DNA from 3 places in the Arthrobacter sp. TMT4-20 genome. Region 2 is predicted to be linked to each of the others. Evidence: riboswitches for the same ligand, from Rfam matches in the RefSeq annotation. Region 2 holds a riboswitch; each other region holds the start of a gene.
The links. Region 2 has a riboswitch for S-adenosylmethionine ahead of metX (homoserine O-acetyltransferase MetX). Riboswitches for the same ligand answer to the same signal wherever they lie in the genome.
Positions count from the first base shown of each region.

Region 1: another riboswitch for S-adenosylmethionine. It lies ahead of sfnG (dimethylsulfone monooxygenase SfnG); the one in region 2 lies ahead of metX (homoserine O-acetyltransferase MetX).
Region 3: another riboswitch for S-adenosylmethionine. It lies ahead of ACX80Z_RS12025 (MetQ/NlpA family ABC transporter substrate-binding protein); the one in region 2 lies ahead of metX (homoserine O-acetyltransferase MetX).

Region 1 covers NZ_JBTNDW010000013.1:32,371-40,231, forward strand. Annotated here, with positions in the region: gene ACX80Z_RS12880 (aliphatic sulfonate ABC transporter substrate-binding protein) at 1-757, shown strand, start outside; gene ACX80Z_RS12885 (ABC transporter permease) at 754-1,668, shown strand; gene acs (acetate--CoA ligase) at 1,659-3,611, shown strand; SAM riboswitch class I at 3,698-3,802, shown strand; gene sfnG (dimethylsulfone monooxygenase SfnG) at 3,809-4,954, shown strand; gene ACX80Z_RS12900 (O-acetylhomoserine aminocarboxypropyltransferase/cysteine synthase family protein) at 4,954-6,285, shown strand; gene ACX80Z_RS12905 (CoA-binding protein) at 6,282-6,785, shown strand; gene ACX80Z_RS12910 (carbon-nitrogen hydrolase family protein) at 6,899-7,705, opposite strand; gene ACX80Z_RS12915 (DUF427 domain-containing protein) at 7,778-7,861, shown strand, end outside.
Region 2 covers NZ_JBTNDW010000009.1:156,724-164,584, reverse strand. Annotated here, with positions in the region: gene ACX80Z_RS10765 (ROK family protein) at 1-221, shown strand, start outside; gene ACX80Z_RS10760 (1-phosphofructokinase family hexose kinase) at 218-1,180, shown strand; gene ACX80Z_RS10755 (class II fructose-bisphosphate aldolase) at 1,177-2,061, shown strand; gene ACX80Z_RS10750 (DeoR/GlpR family DNA-binding transcription regulator) at 2,058-2,858, shown strand; gene ACX80Z_RS10745 (CPBP family intramembrane glutamic endopeptidase) at 2,889-3,698, shown strand; gene ACX80Z_RS10740 (VOC family protein) at 3,740-4,381, opposite strand; gene ACX80Z_RS10735 (hypothetical protein) at 4,386-4,814, opposite strand; SAM riboswitch class IV at 4,932-5,067, shown strand; gene metX (homoserine O-acetyltransferase MetX) at 5,086-6,219, shown strand; gene ACX80Z_RS10725 (SGNH/GDSL hydrolase family protein) at 6,234-7,055, opposite strand; gene ACX80Z_RS10720 (alpha/beta hydrolase) at 7,171-7,861, shown strand, end outside.
Region 3 covers NZ_JBTNDW010000011.1:94,569-102,429, reverse strand. Annotated here, with positions in the region: gene ACX80Z_RS12040 (hypothetical protein) at 1-250, shown strand, start outside; gene ACX80Z_RS12035 (methionine ABC transporter permease) at 713-1,372, opposite strand; gene ACX80Z_RS12030 (methionine ABC transporter ATP-binding protein) at 1,372-2,400, opposite strand; gene ACX80Z_RS12025 (MetQ/NlpA family ABC transporter substrate-binding protein) at 2,470-3,351, opposite strand; SAM riboswitch class IV at 3,579-3,695, opposite strand; gene ACX80Z_RS12020 (YybH family protein) at 3,814-4,239, shown strand; gene ACX80Z_RS12015 (putative bifunctional diguanylate cyclase/phosphodiesterase) at 4,233-5,555, opposite strand; gene ACX80Z_RS12010 (HhH-GPD-type base excision DNA repair protein) at 6,352-6,933, opposite strand; gene ACX80Z_RS12005 (NAD(P)-dependent alcohol dehydrogenase) at 7,002-7,861, opposite strand, start outside.

The DNA of each region.
Region 1 (7,861 bases), on a different contig from region 2:
AGCCATCGACGTGGGTTCCACCGCCGGTTCCGCTGCCTTGCTCGCCCGATCCAACGGCTCCCCGATCAAGACGATCGACATCTACTCCCAGCCGGAATGGTCGGCGCTGGTCACGAACGCTGACTCGGACATCCAGGAGATAGAGGACCTGCGGGGCAAATCGATCGCCGCCACGAAGGGCACCGACCCCTACTTCTTCCTCCTGCAGGCGCTCGAGGCCGGCGGCGTCGATCCCTCCGAGGTCACGGTGCAGAACCTGCAGCACGCCGACGGCCGGGCCGCCCTCGCCAACGGATCGGTGGACGCCTGGTCGGGCCTCGACCCGATCATGGCCTCGGCCGAACAGGATGGGGCCACCCTGTTCTTCAGGGACATCGACTTCAACACCTACGGCTTCCTCAACGCCACCGAAGACTTCCTGGCGGAGAGCCCCGAGTTGGCCCAGACCGTCGTAAACGCCTACGAGAAGGCCCGCGAGTGGGCCATCGAGAACCCCGAAGAGACGGCCAAGATCCTCGCCGAGGTGGCAGGGATCGACGTCGAAATCGCCAACGCGGTCATCATCGACCGCACCAACCTGGACGTTGACCCCATCCCGGGTGACGCGCAGCGGGCTGTGCTGGAGAAGATCGGTCCGGTGTTCGTCGAATCCGGTGACGTCTCCAGCCAGGAACAGGTTGACGAAGCGCTCGACACCCTCTTTGAAGACTCCCTGGTGCGCAACGCGGATCCCACGGCGATTGAGGCCTCCTCATGACCCACATCGGGAATCCGTACGTGACCGGGAACAGCGTCACGGGCGTGAGCCAGACTTCCCTGGAAGCCTCCGGCTCCACCGTGGCAACGGCAGACGCCACCCAGCCGCCGCCCGAACGGGGCGGACCGGCACATGGATGGTCCCAGACCGGCCCGCTGCGGCGTGGCTGGGTGCGTCTGCTCCTCGGGCTGATCCTGCCCGGGCTGATCATCACCGTCTGGCAGCTGAACTCCGTCACCGGCCTGTTCAGCGCCGTCCAGGTGCCGCCGCCCGCGGCGGTGCTCAATGCGGCAGTCGAACTGATCCAGCGCGGCGAGCTGTGGACCCACATCGGCATCTCCACCCAACGGGTACTGCTGGGCTTCACCTTCGGCGCCGCCCTGGGCCTCGCGATCGGCTCACTCGTCGGGCTGTCCCGGATCGCGGACGCGCTGCTCGCTCCCACCATCGGCGCCTTGCGTGCTGTCCCGTCCCTGGCCTGGGTGCCGCTGCTCATCCTGTGGATGAAGATCGGCGAGGATTCAAAGATCACGCTGATCCTCATTGGCGCCTTCTTCCCCGTCTTCACCACCGTGTACCTCGCGCTCCGGCACGTGGACCGGAACCTGGTGGAGGCCGGCCGGGCGTTCGGGTTGAAGGGCTTCAAACTGCTGACCACGGTGCAACTCCCGGCCGTGATTCCATCAGTGTTCTCCGGTCTCCGGTTGGGCCTCGCCCAGGCGTGGCTGTTCCTGGTCGCGGCTGAACTGATTGCCTCCTCGCTGGGGCTCGGATACCTGTTGAGTGATTCACAATACAACGGACGGGTGGACAGGATCTTCCTGGCGATCATCCTGTTGGCGATCATCGGCAAAACCACCGATGCCCTCCTGGGGATCGCCGAGAAGTGGGCGGTCCGGCGATGGGCGTGAGCCTTCAGGAGGCCGACCCCCTGACCGAGACGGACCGCCTGGCGTTCTGGGAACAGCAGGCGCGCCGGCTGGACTGGGCTGCCGAATGGTCCACGGCGCACAGCTTTCAGCCAGCCCGGCCGGTATCGGGTGGCGCCGACGGGCAGCTCACCGTCCCGGTGATCGAGTGGTTCGCGGGGGGCCGCCTCAACGTGGCCCACAACTGCGTGGATCGGCACGTGGATGCCGGGCTGGGCAGCAAGGTCGCCCTGCATTTCGAGGGTGAGCCCGGGGACCAGCGAACGGTCACCTACTCGGACCTGCAGGAGGAGGTGTCACGCGCCGCCAACGCCTTGCTGAACCTCGGGATCGGCAAGGGCGACCGCGTGGTGATCTACCTACCCGTGCTCGTCGAAACGATTGTGGTCACCCTGGCGTGCGCGCGAATCGGGGCGGTGCACTCACTGGTGTTCGGCGGATTCTCTGCTGAAGCCTTACGCTTCCGGGTTGAGGACACCGGCGCCAAACTGTTGGTCACAACTGACGGGCAGTACCGGCGCGGCGCAGCGGTGCCGGTCAAGACCAACGCCGATCAGGCCGTGTCCGGTTCCAACAGCATCGAACATGTTCTGGTGATCCGCCGCACCGGCAGCGACATCGAGTGGACCGAGGGCCGGGACGTCTGGTGGCATGACGCCGTCGGCGCCGCGTCCCCGCATCACGCTGCCGAGGCGTTCGACGCCGAGACTCCCCTGTTCATCATGTACACCTCCGGCACCACGGGTAAGCCGAAAGGCCTGGTGCACACCTCCGGTGGGTACCTGACCCAGGCGTCGTGGAGTTTCGCCTACCTGTTCAGCAACCCCGATCCGTCGCAGCGGGACCAGGACGTCCACTGGTGCACCGCCGACCTTGCCTGGGTGACCGCCCATACCTACGAGATCTACGGTCCGCTCTCCAACGGCGCCACCCAGGTGATCTTCGAGGGCACTCCCAACACCCCACATCCGGGGCGGCACTTCGAGATCATCCAGCGTTACAAGGTGACCAGCTATTACACGGCCCCCACCCTGATCCGGTCGCTGATGGGCTGGTTCCCGGACGGCGTGCCTGCCAGCTACGATCTGTCCTCGATCCGTCTCCTCGGCACCGTCGGTGAGGCCACCAACCCCGAGGCCTGGCGCTGGTTCAGGGAGCACCTCGGGGCTGGCACCGCACCGGTCGTCGACACCTGGTGGCAGTCAGAAACCGGCGCCACCATCCTCTCTCCCCGCCCCACTGACCCCTCGTTCAAGCCCGGTTCTGCCTCCCGCGCCCTCCCCGGCGTGAGCACCCGGATTGTCGACGACGCCGGAAACCCGGTACCCACCGGTGAGCAGGGCCTGATCGTCGTGGACCGCACCGGACCGGCGATGGCGCGCACCGTCTGGGGCGACCCGCAGCGCTACCTGGATTCCTACTGGCGAAAGTTCGCCGCCCAGGGCTGGTTCCTGGCCGGTGATGGGGCCAGGAACGACGACGACGGCGACACCTGGATCCTCGGCCGGGTCGACGATGTGCTCAACGTGTCAGGCCACCGGCTCTCGACCATCGAGATTGAATCGGCCCTGGTTGCTCACCCGTGGGTGGTCGAGGCCGGCGTCTGTCCGGTCTCCGATCCGCGGACCGGCCATGCGATTGCCGCCTTCGTGGTGCTGGCTGCGTCCCACGGGGCCGGCGCGCACGCGGCGGAGGAGGTGAGCCGGGTCTTGCGGGACCACGTCGCGGCGGTGATCGGGCCGATCGCCAAGCCGGCCGCCGTCGTCGTCGTCGCGGACGTCCCGAAGACCCGGTCCGGCAAGATCATGCGCCGGCTCCTGACGCAGCTGTTCGAGAACACAACGCTGGGTGACACCACTTCCCTGCAGAACGAGGCGTGCGTGCCCGGCATCGCTGCCGCACTGGCCGCAAGGGCGTCACCGTGACCCCGCCAGCAAACCCCACCGGAGGGACAACCCGCAACGGAGAGCAACAATGTTGGTCGACCGTGAGAGGACTGTCACACTGGTGGGGACCATCCCGAGCGGTTGAGAGATCTGGCTCATTGACACCGCAGCAACCCTGGCCACTGCCCACGGCAGTGACATTAGGGTGCTAATGCCAGGCACGATGGAGGACCACTATGGCTATTGACCTTTCCCAACCCCTGAAGTTCGCGTACTGGGTGCCCAATGTGAGCGGCGGCCTGGTGGTCTCCACCATTGAGCAGCGCACCAGCTGGGACTTCGAGTACAACAAGAAGCTGGCCCGCATCGCGGAGGACGCCGGCTTCGAGTACGCCCTCTCGCAAACCCGGTATGCGGCGTCGTACGGCGCCGACAAGCAGCATGAGGCGACGTCGTTCTCCCTGGCGCTGCTCGGTGCGACCGAAAAGCTGAAGGTGATCGCCGCCGTCCACCCCGGCATGTGGCAGCCCGGAGTCCTGGCGAAGTTCATCATCACCGCTGACCACATCTCTGGTGGTCGGGCGGCGGTGAACATTGTGTCCGGCTGGCTGAAGAGTGAGTTCACCGGGTTCGGGCTGCCGTGGCTGGAACACGACGAGCGCTACGTCCGCACCGAAGAGTTCATCAGGATCCTCCGCGGCCTCTGGACCGAGCAGAACTTCTCCCAGGCCGGCAAGTATTACAACATCACCGATTTCACCCTCAACCCGCCGCCCGTCGACGTGCCCGGGCGTCCACACCCTGAAATCTTCTTCGGCGGGAACTCGACGGCGGCGCAGGCCACTGCTGGCCGGGTGGCCGACTGGTACTTTTCCAACGGCAAGGACCTCGAGGGATTCAAGGAGAATATCGCCGGCGTGCAGGCCTCAGCGGCCGACGTCGGCCGCCACCCCCGGTTCGGGCTCAACGGTTTTGTGATTGCCCGCGATACCGAGAAGGAAGCCCGCGAGACGCTCCGCGAGATCGTGGCCAAGGCCCACAAACCGGCGGTGGAGGGGTTCCGGGGCGCCGTGCAGGAAGCCGGTGCCTCGACCAAGGACGGCAAGGGTATGTGGGCGGACTCGTCCTTCGAGGACCTGATCCAGTACAACGACGGCTTCAAGACCCAGCTGATCGGCACCCCCGAGCAGATCGCCGAGCGGATCGTCGAGTACAAGAAAATCGGCGTGAACCTGATGCTGACCTGCTACCTCCACTTCCAGGAGGAGGTCGAAGCCTTCGGCAAGGACATCCTCCCCATCGTCCGCGAACTCGAAGCGGACCTCGCCCGTAAAGAGGGCCTAGATTTCAATGTTGACAACCAGATTAAGGCAGGTGTCTGATGGCTGATCGCAGCTTCGGTTTCCGTACACGCGCTCTTCACGCGGGTGGCACCCCCGACTCGGCCCACGGCGCCCGAGCGGTACCCATCTACCAGACGACCTCGTTCGTGTTCAAGGACACGAACGACGCCGCCAACCTCTTCGCGCTCCAAAAGTACGGCAACATTTATTCGCGGATCGGCAACCCTACGGTCGCCGCGTTCGAGGAGCGGATCGCGTCCCTGGAGGGTGGCATCGGGGCGGTCGCGACGGCGTCGGGCATGAGCGCCGAATTCATCACGTTCGCGGCCCTCTGCCAGGCCGGGGATCATATTGTCGCCGCGTCGCAGCTCTACGGCGGCACGGTCACCCAACTCGATGTGACCCTGCGCCGGTTCGGCATTGACACCACCTTCGTCCCCGGCACGGATCCCGCTGACTATGCTGCGGCCATCCAGGACAACACGAAGGCCGTCTACGCGGAGGTGATCGCGAACCCCTCGGGTGAAATCGCCGACATCCAGGGGCTAGCGAAGATCGCCCACGACGCCGGTGTGCCGCTGATCATCGATTCCACCCTGAGCACCCCCTACCTGATCCGGCCCATCGAGCACGGCGCCGACATTGTGATCCACTCCGCCACCAAGTTCATCGGTGGGCACGGGACCACCCTGGGCGGCGTTGTCGTCGAGGCCGGAACCTTCAACTGGGGTAACGGCCGGTTCCCCACCATGACCGAGCCGGTCCCGTCCTACGGCAATATCCAGTGGTGGGCCAACTTCGGCGAGTACGGCTTCCTGACCAAGCTGCGCACCGAGCAGCTGCGGGACATCGGGCCGTCCCTCTCCCCCATGTCGGCCTTCCAGCTGCTGCAGGGCGTGGAAACCCTGGCCCAGCGGATGGACGAACACCTGTCCAACGCCCAGGCGGTCGCTGAGTGGCTGGAGAACGACCCTCGGGTGGAGTACGTGAACTTCGCGGGCCTCCCCTCGCACCGGCATTTCGAGCGGGCCGCCAAGTACCTGCCGCAGGGGCCCGGGTCGGTCTTCAGTTTTGGGGTGAAAGGGGGCAGGGCGGCAGGGCAGAAGTTTATTGAGTCGCTGCAGCTGGCCTCACACCTGGCCAACGTGGGCGATGCCCGCACCCTGGTCATCCACCCCGGCTCGACCACGCACCAGCAGCTGTCCGCCGAGCAGCTGGTCACGGCCGGCATCCCCGAGGACCTGGTCAGGATTTCGATCGGACTCGAGGACCTGGACGATATCCTGTGGGACATCGACCAGGCACTGGACCTTGCCACTGCAACCCCGCAGGGCTCAACACCTACTCCGCACGAGGGAGCCACCGCATGAGCGCCGATCTGGAAACGGCACGGACCTGGGAGGGCCCGTCCGCCCCTGAACGACTCTCGCTCCTGCGTCACGCCAAGTCGGTGGCGATCATTGGGGCATCGGATAAGCCGTCCCGCGCGTCGTACTTCGTGGCCACCTACCTGCAGTCGTCGTCGCCCTATCGCTTGTACTTCGTGAACCCGGTGGCGAAGGAGATTCTGGGGCAGCCCGTCTACGCGTCCCTGGCCGACCTACCGGAGGTCCCCGACATCGTCGACGTGTTCCGGAAGCACGATGATCTGCCCAGTGTCCTTGAGGAGACGAAGGCTGTTGGCGCGAAAACGCTGTGGCTGCAGTTGGGGTCCTGGCATGAGGACGTTGCGCACGACGCCGAGGAGGCGGGCCTGAACGTGGTAATGGACCGCTGTATCAAGATTGAGCACGCGCGGTTCCACGGTGGACTCAACCTGGCTGGCTTCAACACCGGAGTGATCTCGTCGAAGCGGCAGGTTACCGCCTAGCCCCACCCATCATCTAGCCCCATCCCACACCCCCATCGAGTCAACAGGAATCGCCCCGAAAAGTGGCTATTCCTGTTGACTCGATCCCGTTGGTTGGGGGCAGGGTGGCTGGGCTAGTGGGACTCGACGATTTCCTCGTTGCGCGCGAATCGGCGGTTCTTGAGCACGGGCAGGAACTCGCGGACGTCGGCGATCCGTCGGCGTGACACGTTGGTGGTGACCACTCCCTCTTCCTCGTCGGTGAGGAAGACCTGCGGGATTCCCATGGGGTCGAGGATCGCCGAGTGCCCGATGGTATGCCCGCTCGAGGTCCCGGCTGCCGCGATCCAGACGGTGTTCTCGATGGCGCGGGCCTTCAGCAGGGTTTCCCAATGATCCACCTTGTGATCGCCCTTGAACCAGGCGGCCGGCACCAGGATCAGATCCGCCCCACGGTCAGCGAGCGCACGTGCCTGTTCCGGGAAGCGGATGTCGTAGCAGGTCATGAGCCCCACTGACAGGTCACCGATCGTAACCACCTTGATGCCGCCGTCGCCGGGTTTGATCCGGGTGGACTCCTGATAGCTGAAAGCGTCGTAGAGGTGAAGTTTGCGGTAGGTGTCAACAATCTTCCCCGTGGCATCCACCAGGACCAGCGTGTTGTAGGGGCGGTCCTCGCCGCTCCCCTCATACCCGCCAGCAACAATGGCTATGCCGAGCTCGACGGCGATGAAGGACAGCTGCTGCACGAAGGTCGACCAGTTTTCGTCGACGGCAGCCGCCAGCGAACCCTCCACCTTCCCGATGGAGAACATGGATTCCTCGGGGAAGACGATCAGCTCGGACCCTTCGGAACGCGCTTGTTCGGCAAGCCCACGCATGGTCTTGAGGTTGTCCGAGACGCTACCGCCCGGTCGGAACTGCCCAACGCTGATCTTCATCGTCGCCGCTTTCAGTCATGAAATAGGTGCCCTCACAGCCTACCGAATGCCTGAACGTCTTATTGTTGGGTTATGACACTGCAACCTATCGTCCCCGGCCCCGGCCAGGAATCAGTGTGGGACTACCCGCGACCGCCACGGCTGGAGCCCACCACC
Region 2 (7,861 bases):
TCAGCATTGCCCAATTGGTGGCGATCCTCGGCACCGAGGCCGTTGTCATTGGCGGCGGTCTGGCCCAGGCCGGTGCTGCGTTGCTTGATCCGCTGCGCCTGCGGGTCAAGCAGAACCTTTCCTTCCATCGGCACCCGGTCCTGCTCGCGGCCCAGATGGGTCAGGATGCAGGACTCATCGGGGCAGCGTTGCGTGCCCGCGGCCTGCTGGACGCGCCATGACACTGCACCTCCGTGGCCACGTCCTCACGGTGACCGCGAACCCGGCCATCGACCTGACCTATGCGGTCCCGCGGCTCATTCCCGGAGCCTCCCACCGCGTCTCGGCGCCGCTGCAGCGGGCTGGCGGTAAGGGACTGAACGTGGCAAGAGTGGTGCATCAGACCGGGTACCCGGCGGTCGCCGTGGCGCCCGTCGGGGGGACAGCCGGCGCCGAATTCAGCTCCGAACTCTCGGCCAGCGGCGTGCCTCACGCCCTGACCGAGGTGGCGGCGGCCACCCGGCGGAGCATGGCCTTTGTCGACAGGGAGGCAGGGCAGACCAGTATTTTCAATGAAGCAGGACGACCGCTGGCCGCCACCGAGTGGAATGCCCTGACTGGGCTGGTGGAAGAAAACCTCGCTGGCGCCGGGGTACTCGTGGGAGCCGGCAGCCTACCAGAGGGAGCGCCAGCCGATTTTTATCCAGCGCTGGTCCGCCAGGCAAAAGCGCACGGAATTCCGTGCATCATCGACACCTCCGGCGCTGCCCTCCTGGCCGCGGCTGACGCTGGTGCCGATGTGCTGAAACCCAACCACCATGAACTTCTGGAAGCGACCGGAGCGGCAACCATTGCCGACGGCGCCCAGATGTTGCTGGACCGCGGCGCGGGAACCGTAGTGGTCAGCTGCGCCGAGGCCGGCATGTACCTGTACCGGACGGGACAACCACCCCAGCAGGCGTCGCTACCCCGGGTGGACGGCAACCCGACGGGGGCTGGGGATGCGGCGGTAGCGGCGCTCGCCGTCGTACTCGCTGCCGGCATCACCTCCGCGGAAACCCTGCTGCGGCTCGCCGTCGCGTGGTCGGCCGCCGCGGTCCTGATGCCAGCCGCCGGCGAGTTGCACCCCAGCTACCCGGACCTGGAACCAGCAGTTACCGTCACCCAGCACCACCTACCCGAGCAGGAGTCCCGCGCATGACCCTCACACCGACAGGCGAACTGATGGCTGCGGCTGCAGCCGCGGGAACCGGGATTGGCGCGTTCAACGTCATCCAGCTGGAAACGGCCGAGGCGCTGGTGGCCGGGGCCGAAGCGGCGGGGCTGCCCGTGATTCTCCAAATTTCCGAGAACTGCGTCAACTACCATCGCGGGCTGGAACCGATCGCTCTCGCCACCCTTGCCATCGCCCGCGCCGCCCTGGTGCCGGTCGCAGTGCATCTGGATCACGCTGAAGATCCTGAGCTGGCGTTCGCCGCGGTGGACCTGGGCTTCGGATCGGTGATGTACGACGGCGCCGCCCTGGACTTCGACGAGAATGTTGCCACCACCACCCGCGTGGCCACCTACGCCCGGGAACGCGGCGTGTATGTGGAAGCCGAACTGGGCAAGGTCGGCGGAAAGGACGGCGCTCACGCGCCGGGCGTCAGGACGGACCCGGGGGAGGCCGCCGCCTTTGTGGCGGCCACGGGTGTCGACGCGCTCGCCGTCGCCGTCGGCTCCTCCCACGCGATGACTCAGCGCAGCGCCGAACTGGACCTGGTCCTGATCGCGGCCCTGAACTCAGTGCTCGATGTGCCGCTGGTCCTGCACGGGTCGTCGGGGGTTTCTGACGACGTTATCGCTGCGGCGATCCGGGCCGGGATGACCAAAATCAATGTCTCCACGCACCTGAACAGCCTCTCCACCCGGGCCGTTCGCCTGTACCTGGATCACAATCCGACAATCGTCGACCCGCGGAAGTATATCGGGGCCGGGCGTGCTGCCATCGAATCGGAAACCGCACGCCTGCTAACCCTCTTCGCTACCGCAGGCCCGGTCGCTGCGGCAGCCACCATCAACGGGAACGGGCCAGCGGGATGAAACGCGCGGAACGGCTCAGCGCCATCCTTGACCTACTCTCCGAAGCCACCCAGGTGGAAGTCGACGAAATAGTCAGCAAGCTCAAAGTCTCACCGGCCACCGCCCGGCGGGACCTGGACAGCCTCGCGGAGCAGCGGTTGCTGACCCGCACACACGGTGGGGCCACCATCGAAACCGTCGCCTACGATCTGCCCGGGCGCTACAACAAGGACGTCCACGCCGGGCAGAAGCGCGCGATCGCGCAGGCCGCAAGCGACCTCATCCCCAAGGGAGCGGTGATCGGGCTCTGCGGCGGGACCACCAGCACGGCAATCGCCTCGGCGCTCAGCAAACGCAGCGACCTGATGGAACCGTCAAACAAGCCAACGCTTACTGTCGTCACCAACGCCATCAACATTGCAGCCCAGCTCGCTGTCCGGCCCAACTTCAAAATCATGGTCACCGGTGGCATCGTCAACCCCCGCTCCTATGAACTGGTGGGTTCTTATGCTGACGCGGTGCTGCAGCGGGTGGCCCTCGACCTGGCGTTTGTCGGAGTCAACGGGCTGGACCCGGTCGTCGGGCCCACCATCAGCGACGAGGGTGAAGCCGCGGTCAACGCAATGGTCGCCAAACGCGCCGCCAAGGCCTACGTTGTCGCGGACTCGTCGAAGATCGGTACCCGATGCTTCGCCACCATGACCGGCTACACCTTCAGCAACCTGATCACCGACTCAGGAATCACCGCCGCTCAGCGGCGGTCGTTCGAAGATCATGGGACCACCGTCATCGTCGCCCCGAAGCTGGGTGCCGACTAGCCCCAAGGATCGCCCACTAGGATGGCTGGCATGTCCACCGAGATACCCAAGGCGTCCACGACGTCGACGCCGGACGATGTCAACCGGTCGGCCCCCGTCCAACGTCGGCGGATCACCGCCGAGATAGCGATTGTGCTCGGACTTTCCCTCGGGCAATCGGCCGTCTACGCGGTGGTCAACCTGCTCGACAAGCTCAGCCAGGCGCCGCTCGCTGCGCAGACCACCCGGCTGAATCCGGTCCTGAATGACCGCCAGTACTTCGACCTCACCTACCAGCTGCTCGGCATCTTCTTCGCGCTGGTTCCGGTGTTCCTGGTGCTATTCCTCCTGACGGAACCGGGAAAGTCGGCGTTCCGCACCCTGGGATTCACTTTCAGCCGGCCACGGGTCGATTTCGGCCTGGGGTTCGGCCTGGCGATGGTCATCGGGGTCGGCACGCTCGGCGTCTATGCGGCGGGGCGTGCGCTGGGGATCACGACGGCAATCGAGCCCGCTGCGCTCGACGCCTACTGGTGGACCGTGCCCGTCCTGATTCTCTCGGCGCTGCGCCACGCAGTGGTCGAAGAGGTCATTGTGGTGGGATACCTGTTTCACCGGCTGAAGCAGCTGGGCTGGTCAATGCCGGCCATCATCATCACCAGTGCCCTGCTCCGGGGCAGCTACCACCTGTATCAGGGCTTCGGGCCGTTTATCGGCAATGTCCTGATGGGTCTGATCTTTGGATATGCCTACACCCGGACCAAACGGGTGATGCCCCTGGTCATCGCCCACGCCCTGCTCGATATCGCCGGGTTTGTAGGCTTCGCCCTCTTTGGATCGGCGATTGGTATCGGCGACTAGTCACGTGGCGACTTGCCGGCCGGTCACACGAAAGGGTGCAGTTAAATTTCCACCAGGCCGTTGGCAGTCTGGAAGGTCACGGACATGATGCCGGGAGTGCCATTGGGTGCCACCCACTGCACAACAACCTCATCGAGCGGCTCGGTCGCCGGCGTGCCCAGCCATTCAGCAATCCGGTCGGGGGACCCTGCAATGGTCAGCGAATCGAGGCGCACTGTAGCGGGTCGGGCCTGTGAGGGGTGCAGGGCCTCAGTACCGTCATCCCACCGCAACATATAGGGGACCTGGGGATCAGCGATCAGCCCCTTGATGCCAATCTGCTGCCAGGTGAGCTCCTGACCGTCAGGAAATTTGCGGTTGCCCGGGACGGCGCTACGACCGAGGCGTTCCTCGAAGGGGGCCAGATCATCCACAGCAACACACCAACCCATCCAGCCGCCGCCAGCCTCGGACCGGGCGCGAACCGCCTGGCCGAAGGGAGCTTTGTCGGAAGCCGGGTGGTTCAGCACCTCAACAACTTCGAGATATTGACCGTTCAGCATCGGGAAAATCATGTTCCTGGTGCCGAAGCGGGGATGCACACCACCCTTCACCGGGTCGACGCCGAGGGCATCGGCGATCCTCCCCGCAGTTGCTACGAGGCCGTCGGGTTCACAAGCATATGAGACATGGTCCAAGCGCATGGCCCTAGTTTGGCACTTTGTGATCTGTGTCTCGACTTAGGGGACCCTTACCGACGAAAAGGCGTCTCACGCCACCCCGGGCAGCCATCAGAACGATGATCAGCGCCGTGACCTGGAAGAAGCCACCCAGGTACACCGCATCGCCGAAGAGGAACGCCACCAGCTGGAGCACCAGGAGTTTGCTTCCGGGAAGCACCAGCAGCAGGGCCCCACCATTGATCACCCGGGGGAGAACCCGCTCAGCCGTACGGACGCGGGTCAACAGGGCCTTCTTCACCCGCATCACCAATTCGAGCACCAGCTTCAGCAGCGCAGCGGTCAGCAACGCCAGGGTGAACGTCTCGGAAATCACCGCGGGAAACAGTTGAATGAACAGACCCAGGACGACGAGGTAGACAAAAACATCGACGAGATCGATTGGGCGGATCCGCATGGCGCAAGCTTATCGGGCTGCTGGGGGCAGATCAGGGTCTTTTTTGCCACGGACGTTCAGATACACGGACGTTCACATATTTGCGTCGAAGCTGCGTTTTCGGGTTATCTAGGAACAGGTCACGAGTGCCAGCACGGAGCGGAACACCCCGCTCCACCAAGCCCCGGCTTGCTGGACGGCAACCCTCCTTCGCGGTGGGGTGCCCCGGGTGACGACCAGGCGGCGGACAGGGTGTCCGGCGCAAGCGCGGATTCCGAGGTGGGCGATACCAGTGACAACTATTCACACCGCACAACAGGACCGGGCCCAGGTGACACCTGACGGCGTCGTCCGCTCACTCGGTCTGGGCCCCTTCACCTGTGAAACCGGGGGGCACCTGCCCGAGATTACGCTCGCCTATGAAACCTGGGGCACCCTCAACGACGATGGGTCCAATGCCGTCCTGATTCAGCATGCACTGACCGGCAGCTCCCATGTTGCCCGCGGCGATTCGACCGAAGACGGTTGGTGGGACCAGCTGGTGGGCCCCGGCAAAACCATCGACACCACCAGGTATTTTGTCGTATCCATCAATATGCTCGGCGGCTGCTATGGCTCCACCGGACCTGCGTCAGCGGACCCCGACGGCGTCCCCTGGGGCTCCCGATTCCCCTACCTCACGGTCAGGGATTCGGTCCGGGCCGAGGCCCTCCTGGCTGATGCGCTCGGAATCGATCGGTGGCACTCGGTGATCGGGGGGTCGCTCGGCGGCGCGAGGGCCCTGGAGTGGGCTCTGGTGTACCCGGAGCGGGTCGAACGGTGCGCAGTCATCGCCTGCACTGCCGCAAGCTCGGCAGAGCAGATTGCCTTCGCCCAGGCGCAGCTGCAGGCTATCCGGTTGGACCCGGGATTCGCCGCGGGGGACTACTATCCGGGCACAGGCCCGGTCGCCGGGCTCGGGCTGGCCCGGCGCATCGCCCACATCACCTACCGGTCCGAGCCGGAGCTGGAGCACCGCTTCGGTCGGGCGGCACAGGGTGCAGAGACACCCTTCGGCTCGTCGGACCCGGCAGCCCGGGGCAGATTTCAGGTGGAAAGCTACCTTGACCATCAAGCCAGCAAGCTGGTGGAACGGTTCGACGCCAACAGCTATCTGGTGCTGACAGAAGCACTCATGGGGCATGATGCCGGCCGGGACCGCGGTCCCCTGCACCTGGCGTTGCGGGATGCCACCGCCGAGTTCTTCATCGCAGCGGTTGACTCGGACCGGTTGTATTTCCCCAGCCAGTCCCACACCCTGGCACAGGCCTTGCCGGGGGAGGTGCCCGTCCACACGATCGTCTCACCGATCGGCCACGACGCCTTCCTGACCGAGATCCACCAGCTCGATCAACGCCTGCGGGAAGCCTTCTACACCGATCACTAGTGAATGACCGGGGCTTAGCCGCCGACGCCGGGGGGCATCCCGGGGCCAAAGATCGGAGCGGCATCGGGCCTTTTCGCCAGCACCCCGTCGCCCGAGGACTGGCGGCGGAGCCGGCGCAGCACCCAGGGGACGAAGTACACCTTCGCCCACACCAGGTCCTCCGTCCGCGCGGCGCGCCAGCTCTGATGGGGCAGCGGCTGCGGTTCGAGCGGTGTCAGGGAATGGGGTACCGCGAGGGTTTCCAGCACCATCATGGCAATGGTGTGATGACCCAGCGGGGAAAAGTGCAACCGGTCTCCATCCCACATCTGCGGGTTCACCAGCTGCCGGAGCGCCCACATGTCTGCGATCAGGGCGTCATGCCGGGCGGCGATGATCCTCAGGTTCTCGTTGAAAATTGCCGTCTTGGACCTGAAGTTGCCCAGCACCGAATCTCTCGCGTCGGGGCCGGCGAACAGGACCACCGTCGCCTGATCCGCGCTGAGCGCCTCAACGGCACCGTCCAGCCGGGCCGCCAGCTGGTCCGGGTCGCCACCCGGCCGGATCAGGTCGTTGCCGCCGGCCGAGATGGTGATCAGGTCCGGTTTCAAGGCCAAAGCCGGTGCAACCTGCTGGTCCACGATCTGGTGCAGCAGCCGGCCACGAACGGCGAGGTTGGCATACGCGAAATCCTCCCGGCTCCTGCTGAGTTCTTCAGCGACCCGGTCGGCCCACCCCCTGTTGCCGCCCACGCTCTCGGGATTCGGGTCACCAATGCCCTCGGTGAATGAGTCACCGAGGGCAACATAGCGGGTCCACGGATGCGGGATACTGTTCGCCACGCTGCTCTCTGGCATGCTGTCGTGAGGATCGGCCGGGGTGTCGGGCGTCAGGTACAGGTTCCGGTTCATCCTTCTATCCTGTTACAGACCGATACTGAACGCGACCCTCCGCGCGTGAAAGACTAGGTCAATGACTCTTTCGGAATCACCCCACCTGCCAGCCGCCGATCACGCCACCGCGCCTGCCTGGGATCCCGTGGTCCTGTGGTCGCGCCCCGCGGCGGAACGCGAGGGTACCGCCCTGCTCGTCATGTTCCACGGACATCTTGCCAATGAGGAAGACCTCATGGGCTTAGTCGACCATCTGCCGCCCAACCTCACGGTCGCCTCCGTGCGGGCCCCCCACGCGATGGGGCCAGGGTTCACCTGGTTCCCCCTCACCCAGGACACCGGATACTCGGTGGATCTGGTGACTGACACCGTCGCCAAGGTAGCCGGCTGGCTCGACTCGGTGAAAGCCGGGCATACCAGCGTGTCCCTGCTCGGCTTCTCCATGGGAATGGCCGTCGCCACCACCCTGCTGCGTCATCGCCCCCGCGACTTCACCGCCGTCGTCGGGCTCTCAGGGTTTGTGGTGCCAGCCGAGGGCAGCCAGTTCTTCAATGACGACGACGCAGCAGCGCACCCGGTGCCGCTCTTCTGGGGGCGCGATCAGGAGGATCCGGTGATCACTCCCGACCGGATTGAATTCACTCACCGCTGGGCTGTCGCACACACGAACCTCACCAAGGTGCTGTATGCGGGCATCGCCCACAGCATCAGCATGCGTGAGCTTGCCCACGTCAAGGAATTCCTCGAGCTGACAGTTTTCGGGATTGAAC
Region 3 (7,861 bases), on a different contig from region 2:
CATCGGGTTGCGATGGAGCGAAGACGTATTAGCTGAGTGGCTCTACAATCGCCGACGTAGAAACCCCGCCGCCTCCGATCAGGACATCGGACTTTGGCGCAAGAAGTTGACCGACGCGTTTCCCGAAGCAGTGATCCGAGGCTACGATATCGACCCGACTCTCGTCGAGGGCAAAGATAAGTTTGATGCGCATGTGTTAGCTGCTGCAGATCATGGGTGCGGGCGATTACCTGGTCACCAACAACTATGAAGATTTCTTTCCTTACGCGGATCTATTTGAATTCGAAACCTATGTGGCCGATGACATGCTCTGTCTCATTATGGAGCGTCGGTCAGACGCCGTGCTAGCCGCCCTAAGGATGCAGTCCCAATATTGGGGTTGTCGTGATGGCTCGAAAACACTTGTCGCTGCGTTAGTCGATGCTGGGGCACCAAACTTCGGCACACACATTCAATCGGTGCTAACCAGAATGGCAATATCGGGCGAATATTAGATCCAGGTTTCCTGGACGAGGACGCCAGCACCGGTTTGATTGACACGCTCGCGCTCACCGTGACCTCGTCCTCCAATAGCCTTTCAGACTGTTGCAGGGACCTTTTCTTCGTTTCGCTCCGTGGGATTGCACCGGGGGCGAATTGTTGCCGTGGTGTTGCCGCTGGCGCTACCCGCGTCGGGGATCACCACGTTCGAGACCCGCCGCCGGCCGGAAAGCTACCGTCTGAGCGCTTTCCGGGCGAGTACGTTGCCGAGCAGCTGCACCGCCTGCACCAACAGGATGATCACGATCACCGCTGCCCAGGTGACCCAGGGGTTGAACTGCCGGTAACCGTATTGGATGGCGAAGTTGCCCAACCCGCCGCCGCCCACGTACCCGGCAACCGCTGACATGTCGACCAGCGCCACGAAGATGAACGTGTACCCGAGGATCAGCGGGCCGAGGGCTTCGGGGATAAGGATGGTCAGGATGATGCGGAGGCGCCCGGCCCCGACGGATCGCGCCGCCTCGATCACGCCCGGTTGGACAGTCAGGAGGTTCTGTTCAACGATGCGGCTGATCCCGAATGCGGCGGCCAGCGACAGGGTGAAGATGATGGCGCTGTTGCCGATCCCGGTTCCGGTGACCGCCCTGGCCAGGGGTTGTGCCGCGGCGAGGAAAATGATGAACGGGATGGGCCTGAAGATGTTCACGATGATATTCAGGGTGCTGAACACGGCGCTGTTGCCGAGGATACTGCCGGCTCGGGTGGTGTAAAGCCCGATGCCGAGCAGTAGTCCGCCGAGGCCGCCGAAGAACAGACTGAACCCGACAATGTAGAGGGTCTCGTAAGTGGCGACCCACAGCTCCGGGGTGAGGTCAATGAGGGAATCCATCAGCTGAGCTCCTTCACAGTGATGCGACCGGACAGCCCGGTCAGCGCAGCGTCGACCGCGCCGTCGGGCCCGGTGAGTGCGAGGGTGAGATGGCCGAATGCGCGGCCCCGAATGTCGTTGATGCCGCCGTAGATCAGTTCGAACTCGACGCCGGCGGCCGCCAACTCGAGGAAGACCGAGGCTTGCGAGGAGTCGCCGTCACGGAAGGAGAAGGTGACGATCCGGCCGGTGTGCCGCTCCTGGAGAACCGCGAGTTCGTCGGGTGAGGGGATCCCCCGGACCACGGTGGAAACGAACCGTTGGGATGAGGCCTCGCGCGGATTGGAGAAGACGTCGAACACATCACCCTGCTCCACGATCCGGCCGCTGTCCATCACCGCCACCTTCGTGGCGAGGGTCTGGATGACGTCCATTTCGTGGGTGATCACCACTATGGTGATGCCCAACTCCTCATTGACCCGCCGTAGCAGGCGCAGCACCTCATGGGTGGTCTCGGGGTCCAACGCCGACGTCGCCTCATCGGCGAGCAGGATTTTTGGCGAGGTGGCGAGTGCCCTGGCGATGCCGACGCGCTGTTTCTGGCCGCCGGACAGCTGTTCGGGGTAGTTGGAGGCCTTATCGGCCAGTCCCACAAAGTCGAGGAGTTCGGTGACGCGCGCCTGGATTTCGTCCCGGCTCTTCCCAGCGACGCGCAGGGGGTAGGCGACGTTGTTCCAGACTGTTTTGGCGTTGAACAGGTTGAACTGCTGGAAGATCATCCCGATGTCGAGACGTAGTTTGCGCAGTTGCCGGTCCGGGACGTTGGTGACCTGCTGGCCGTCGACAATGATGGTGCCGCTGCTGGCCTTTTCGAGAGCGTTGATCAGGCGGACCAGAGTGCTTTTCCCGGCCCCCGAGTAGCCGATGATCCCGTAGATCTCTCCAGCCTCGATGTCGAGGCTGACGTTGTCAATCGCGTGCACGGGAGCGTCGCCGCGGCGGCCCGGAGGGAAGCTTTTGGTAACTCCCTGCAGGGAAATGAGTGGCATGGTGTTCCTTGATAAACGGCCCTGCGGCCAGCCGGGATCGCCAGCTGGCCGCAGGGCAGGGAGGGCTGGTTAGCCTTGGGCGCGGGTGTCTTCCTCGACGGTGTCGAGGGTCGTCTGCAGCTCATCGGGGGTGACCTGAAGGAACTCGGCGGTCCCGCCCGAGGTCTCCTGGACGGCGTCCTGCACCTCCTGGTTTTCCTGGTAGATGCTGATCAGCTTCTGGTACGTCTCGTTGCCCTCTTCGCCGGCGCGGGCGGCGAACACGTTCACGTACGCGACGGCGGCAGGATCGGTCGGATCGTCCTGGGCAATGGCGTCCTCGAAGTTCAGGCCAGCGTCCTGGACAAAGTCGTTATTGATGATGGCGGCGGCGACGTCGGGCAGCGAGGTGGGGGTCAGCGACGCTTCGAGCGTGGTGACGGTGACCTTGGACGCGTCCTCATCAATGTCGTCGATCGTCGAGAAGGCGCTGCCGCCGTCGTCGAGCACCACAAGACCGGCGGACTGAAGGACCAGCAGCCCGCGGGCGAGGTTGCTCTCGTCGTTGGGGACAGCAACCGTCGATCCTTCGGGGATTTCCTCCACCGACCCGTACTGGGTTGAGTACAGGCCCAGCGGGTAGATGGCCGTGGAGCCGATCGGGGCCAGCTCCTCTCCGCTGGATACGTTGTAGCGGGCCAGGTACACCAGGTGCTGGAACTGGTTGAGGTCCAGTTCACTTTCGCTTAGCGCGGGGTTTGGCTGGGTGTATTCGGCGAAGTCGATGACCTCCAGCTCGATGCCTTCCTCGGCAGCGGCCTCGGTGAGCAGGCCCCATTCCGGGTCGCTGGCGCCGACGACGCCGAGCTTGATGCTTTCATTTCCGGAACCGGACTCGCCCGAGCCACCACATGCCACAGTGAGGGCGAGGAATGGGGCAACGGCGATAGTGAGAAGGGTGCGGGATTTCATGGGGGTTTTTCCTTTGAACGGGGTACGTCAGTGGGGTCCGGTCGGCCGATAACATTGGCCAGGCGTTACCACTGGACAGGCAGATAGGCAGATAGGCAGATAGGCAGGGGTGAAGTGCTGCGATAACTGCAGCGACATTCGGGGAGTTTCCTCGGGGTTACATGCTGGCTCGCTTCAAGATGGCGGGCGGTATCCACGACGACCCCTCGGCGGGGTCAATTCTGGATACGCCGTACTTGCCGTCCGGGGACTTGTTCCGGCGGCCGAATCTTCACCTGGAGCACCCCGCTACGGGAGAGGGTTGCTGGTCAACCGGCCAGGGCCGTTGGTTGACACTCTTGATTCTGGAGATCACGCTAAGGCAGAAAATTTGTTGGGTCAAAACCTGGCCGTTACCGGTCGTCATAAATGACTTGCGCGTACCCGTTCCGTTCATCGGTCGGGCATGCGAGGATCGCCTTCATGGATGAAGAGTCGATCACTCAGGTTCTCGAACAGTATGCTGCAGCCGTATTCGGGAAGGATGTTGATGCCCTGCTGACCCTGTATGACGACGATGTCCGGGTTTTCGACTTATGGGACGTGTGGAGCCACCAGGGTGCAGGCCCGTGGCGGGAATCAGTGGCCGGGTGGTTCGCTTCGGTGGGGGATGAGCGTGTCGGGGTGGACTTCGATGACGTTCAGACTCTGGTTACCGAGGACCTGGCAACCGTGCACGCCATCATCACCTACCGCGACATTGGGCCCGACGACGTCGAACAGGACTCCATGCAGAACCGCCTGACCTGGGTTCTGGGGCGCCGCGACGGTGACTGGAAAATTGTGCACGAGCACACGTCAGCTCCGGTCAACGGCGAGACTTTCAAGGTCAACCTGCAACGCTACTGACCAACCAGTTGGGGTTCTCCCAGGCGCATATTATCGGGTCGCGGAATGAACCACGGTTCGAGGTCCTCTGCCGACATGGGGCGGGTGTAGAAGTAGCCCTGCGCGAGGTCGCAGTCCAGCTCGGTCAGCGCGTGTAGCTGGGCTGGCATTTCAACGCCTTCGGCGACGGCGATCAGGTTCGTGGCGTGGGCGAGCTGGATGCAGGACGCGACAATCGCGTGGTCCTTGCTGTCGGTAGTGAGCCCGGCAATGAAGGAGCGGTCAATTTTCAGTTCGTCGATCGGAAAGCGCTTGAGATAGGTGAGGCTGGAATGGCCAGTACCAAAATCGTCGATTGCCAACCTGACGCCCAGGGCCTTGAGAATTTCGAGGGTCCGCAGCGCGGCAACTGGATCCGCGGTGAGCGCCGTTTCGGTGATTTCCAGGGTCAGGAGCCCCGGAGCAACACCATGGCGTTCAAGCGCTTCAGTGACCATTTCTTCGAGGCGGGGATCGCTGAGCTGGATGGCTGAGATATTGACTGACATTCGTACTGGGGGCCGTCCCGCCGCAGATCGGTGCCATGCGGCCTGTTGCGCGACGGCAGCGTTGATCACCCAGGCTCCGAGCGGCAGGATAAGCCCGGATTCTTCGGCGAAGTCGATGAAAGCTGACGGTGCCAGCAGGCCCTTATTGGGGTGATCCCAGCGCACCAGTGCCTCGAATCCGTTCATCTGGCCGCTGACGAGGTCAATCTGGGGCTGGAAGAAGAGGCATAGCTCTCCGTCCTCGATGGCACGGCGCAGTTCACCGCGGCGATTCAGCTGGCCGTCGTCGGGATCGCTGTGCATGCTGCACTCCACCTCGCAGCGGTTACGGCCCCGCTTCTTGGCCTGGTGCAGTGCCGCGGCAGCCCGACCCACCAGCCGGTCAGGGGTGTCAGTTTCGCTGGCCATCGAAACGCCAATACTGACCGTGATTTCAATGCTGGTCCCGCCAACCGCCATCGGCGCGCTCAGGGCCTCCAATAGCTCGGCGGCCACCGACTGCGCCTCCCCGGCGTCGGCGAGGTCAGCCAGTACCGCAAATTCGACACCCGACAACCGAGCGACGACTGCAGATGGGTGCACCGCGGCACGGATCCGCTGCGCGACGATACTCAGAGTCTCATCCCCAGCAGCGATCCCCAGACCGACATTGACCGTCCGGAAGAAATCCAGGTCCACGATCAATAGTCCTCGGCGCTGTTTCCTGCCGGCCCGCTTTGCAAGGCAGAGCTGAAGCTCCGCCAGAAATCCACCCCGATTGAGCAATCCGGTGAGCGAATCATGGGTCATCAAATAATCGAAGCTAACCTTTGCCTGTGCAGGATTTCTGGCCTGTTCAAGTACACAGCTTCGCACTTCGGCGAGCGCTCGTGTGTAAGAACTGCTGTGATCAGACGCCAACTCTTCATCGGTCAGGCCGGTAGGGGTTTCGTCGATTGATGAATGGCTATTGGTGCTTGGTACTGGATCGAGCATGGGGGCGATTCGCTTTCCTGGTCATTCGACCGGAGTCTAAGGTTCAGCGACCGGGATATCTCAGGCCACAGAGTATTGCCTAGAAGGGCTTCGCTATCTACCAATCCGCGATGCGGATACAGGGTAGTCGCTTGTGAGCCAGCAGGACGGAAGTAGTCAACGGGAATGGCTGAAGCCCATAGAGAGCCTGCTTTCGTTTGAAACGGATGGAAGAAATCACGGCGTGCGCCAAAGCGTCCGATTTGCCAAATAATCGTTATTCTTCACAATTTCCGATTCCTATTTCAGTGTAACCGCGCATCGAAACGAAGTCGGCTTATTTCGTTGATCCTGTGGCAATCCTGCGCGGTTCCTCGCTTCGGTCCCTTCCCAAAAGGAATACCCGGTTTCAGGAGTCCTACAATCGCCCGTTCGGGAACCCGGCTTTGCCTAACGAGTTCCGCAGGGCTTGCCCGGCCCGGTGGGCAATTCAGGCAGCGGTGGGCAACTTTTTCCTCACCGATCTCCGGGTGGACCCCCTCTGACCGGATTGCTCACCGCGGCTAGACCATCCACGCCGCCACTCGCGCGGCGGAAGAGGAGGGAGCCTACTTTGCGCCGGAAACCAGTGTTAGGCCGTCGCCTCCTTCGCCGCTGCCTTCGCCGCACGCTTGGTTTCACGCACCTTCGTGAGGGATTCGGGGTCCACGATGTCGGCGACTGAGCGGTAACTGCCCTCCTCGCCGTACGCGCCCGCGCTCTCACGCCAGCCGTCGCCGTCGTACCCGTATTGCTTGCCCAACAGTGCAAGGAAGATTCGGGCCTTCTGTTCCCCAAAACCGGGCAGTGCCTTGAGCCGCTTGTAGACCTCGGCACCGTCGGGGTTGCCCCTCCTCCAGATTTGGGACGCGTCGCCATCCCAGTCGTCGAGCAAAGTGGCGCACAGCGTCTGGATTCGCGCGGCCATGTTCCCCGGGTAGCGGTGCACGGCGGGCGGCGTGCGGCAGAGTTCAACGAATTCGTCGGGATCCTTGTGGGCGATCGTCTCCGCGTTGAACGCGCCCAGCCGGTCCTTGATCTTGGCCGGGCCAGCGAAAGCCGTTTCCATCGCCACCTGCTGGTCCAGCAGCATCCCGATCAGCAGGGCTAGAGGCTCCTCGGAGAGCAACCTGTCGGCGGCGGGATCGTCGGTGATATTCAGGTGCGCAGTCATAGCCCCGAGTTTAACGCGAGAACCCCCGGCAGGAGTAGCTCCTGCCGGGGGTTCACTAACGCGAAACGCTAGTTCAGCGTTGAGGTGTCGATGACGAAGCGGTAGCGGACGTCCGAGGCGAGGACGCGCTCGTAGGCTTCGTTGATCTTGTCTGCGGAGATGACCTCTACCTCGGCGCCCAGGTGGTGCTCGGCGCAGAAGTCGAGCATTTCCTGGGTTTCCCGGATGCCACCGATCAGGGAGCCGGCGAACGAACGGCGGCCACCGATCAGGGCGAATGCGTTGACGGGCAGCGGCTCGGCCGGCGCTCCAACGTTGACGAGCGCGCCGTCGAGAGCCAGCAGACCCAGGTAGTCACTGATGGGGAGGGTGGCGCTCACCGTGTTGATGATCAGGTCGAAGGAGCCGGCGAGGTCGGAGAAGGTGTTCTCGTCACTGGTGGCGTAGTAGTGCTTGGCCCCTAGACGTAGCCCGTCTTCCTGCTTCTTCAGTGACTGCGAAAGCACCGTTACCTCGGCGCCCATCGCTGCGGCCAGCTTCACGGCCATGTGGCCGAGTCCGCCCAGGCCTACGATTGCAACCTTCTTGCCTGGTCCGGCGCCCCAGCGTTTCAGAGGCGAGAACGTGGTGATGCCAGCGCACAGGAGCGGTGCGGCGACGTCGAGGTCGATACCTTCGGGAATCCGGATAACGAAGTCCTCGGTGACGACAATGTGGGTGGAGTAGCCACCCTGGGTGATGGAGCCGTCGCGGTCCTTGGCGCCGTAGGTGCCGGTGTTGCCCTTGAGGCAGTACTGCTCCTCGCCGGCTTCACAGTTCTTGCACTCGCCGCAGGAGTTGACCATGCAGCCGACGCCCACGCGGTCGCCGACGGAGTGCTTGGTGACGTTGGAGCCGACCTCGGTGACGATCCCGGCGATCTCGTGTC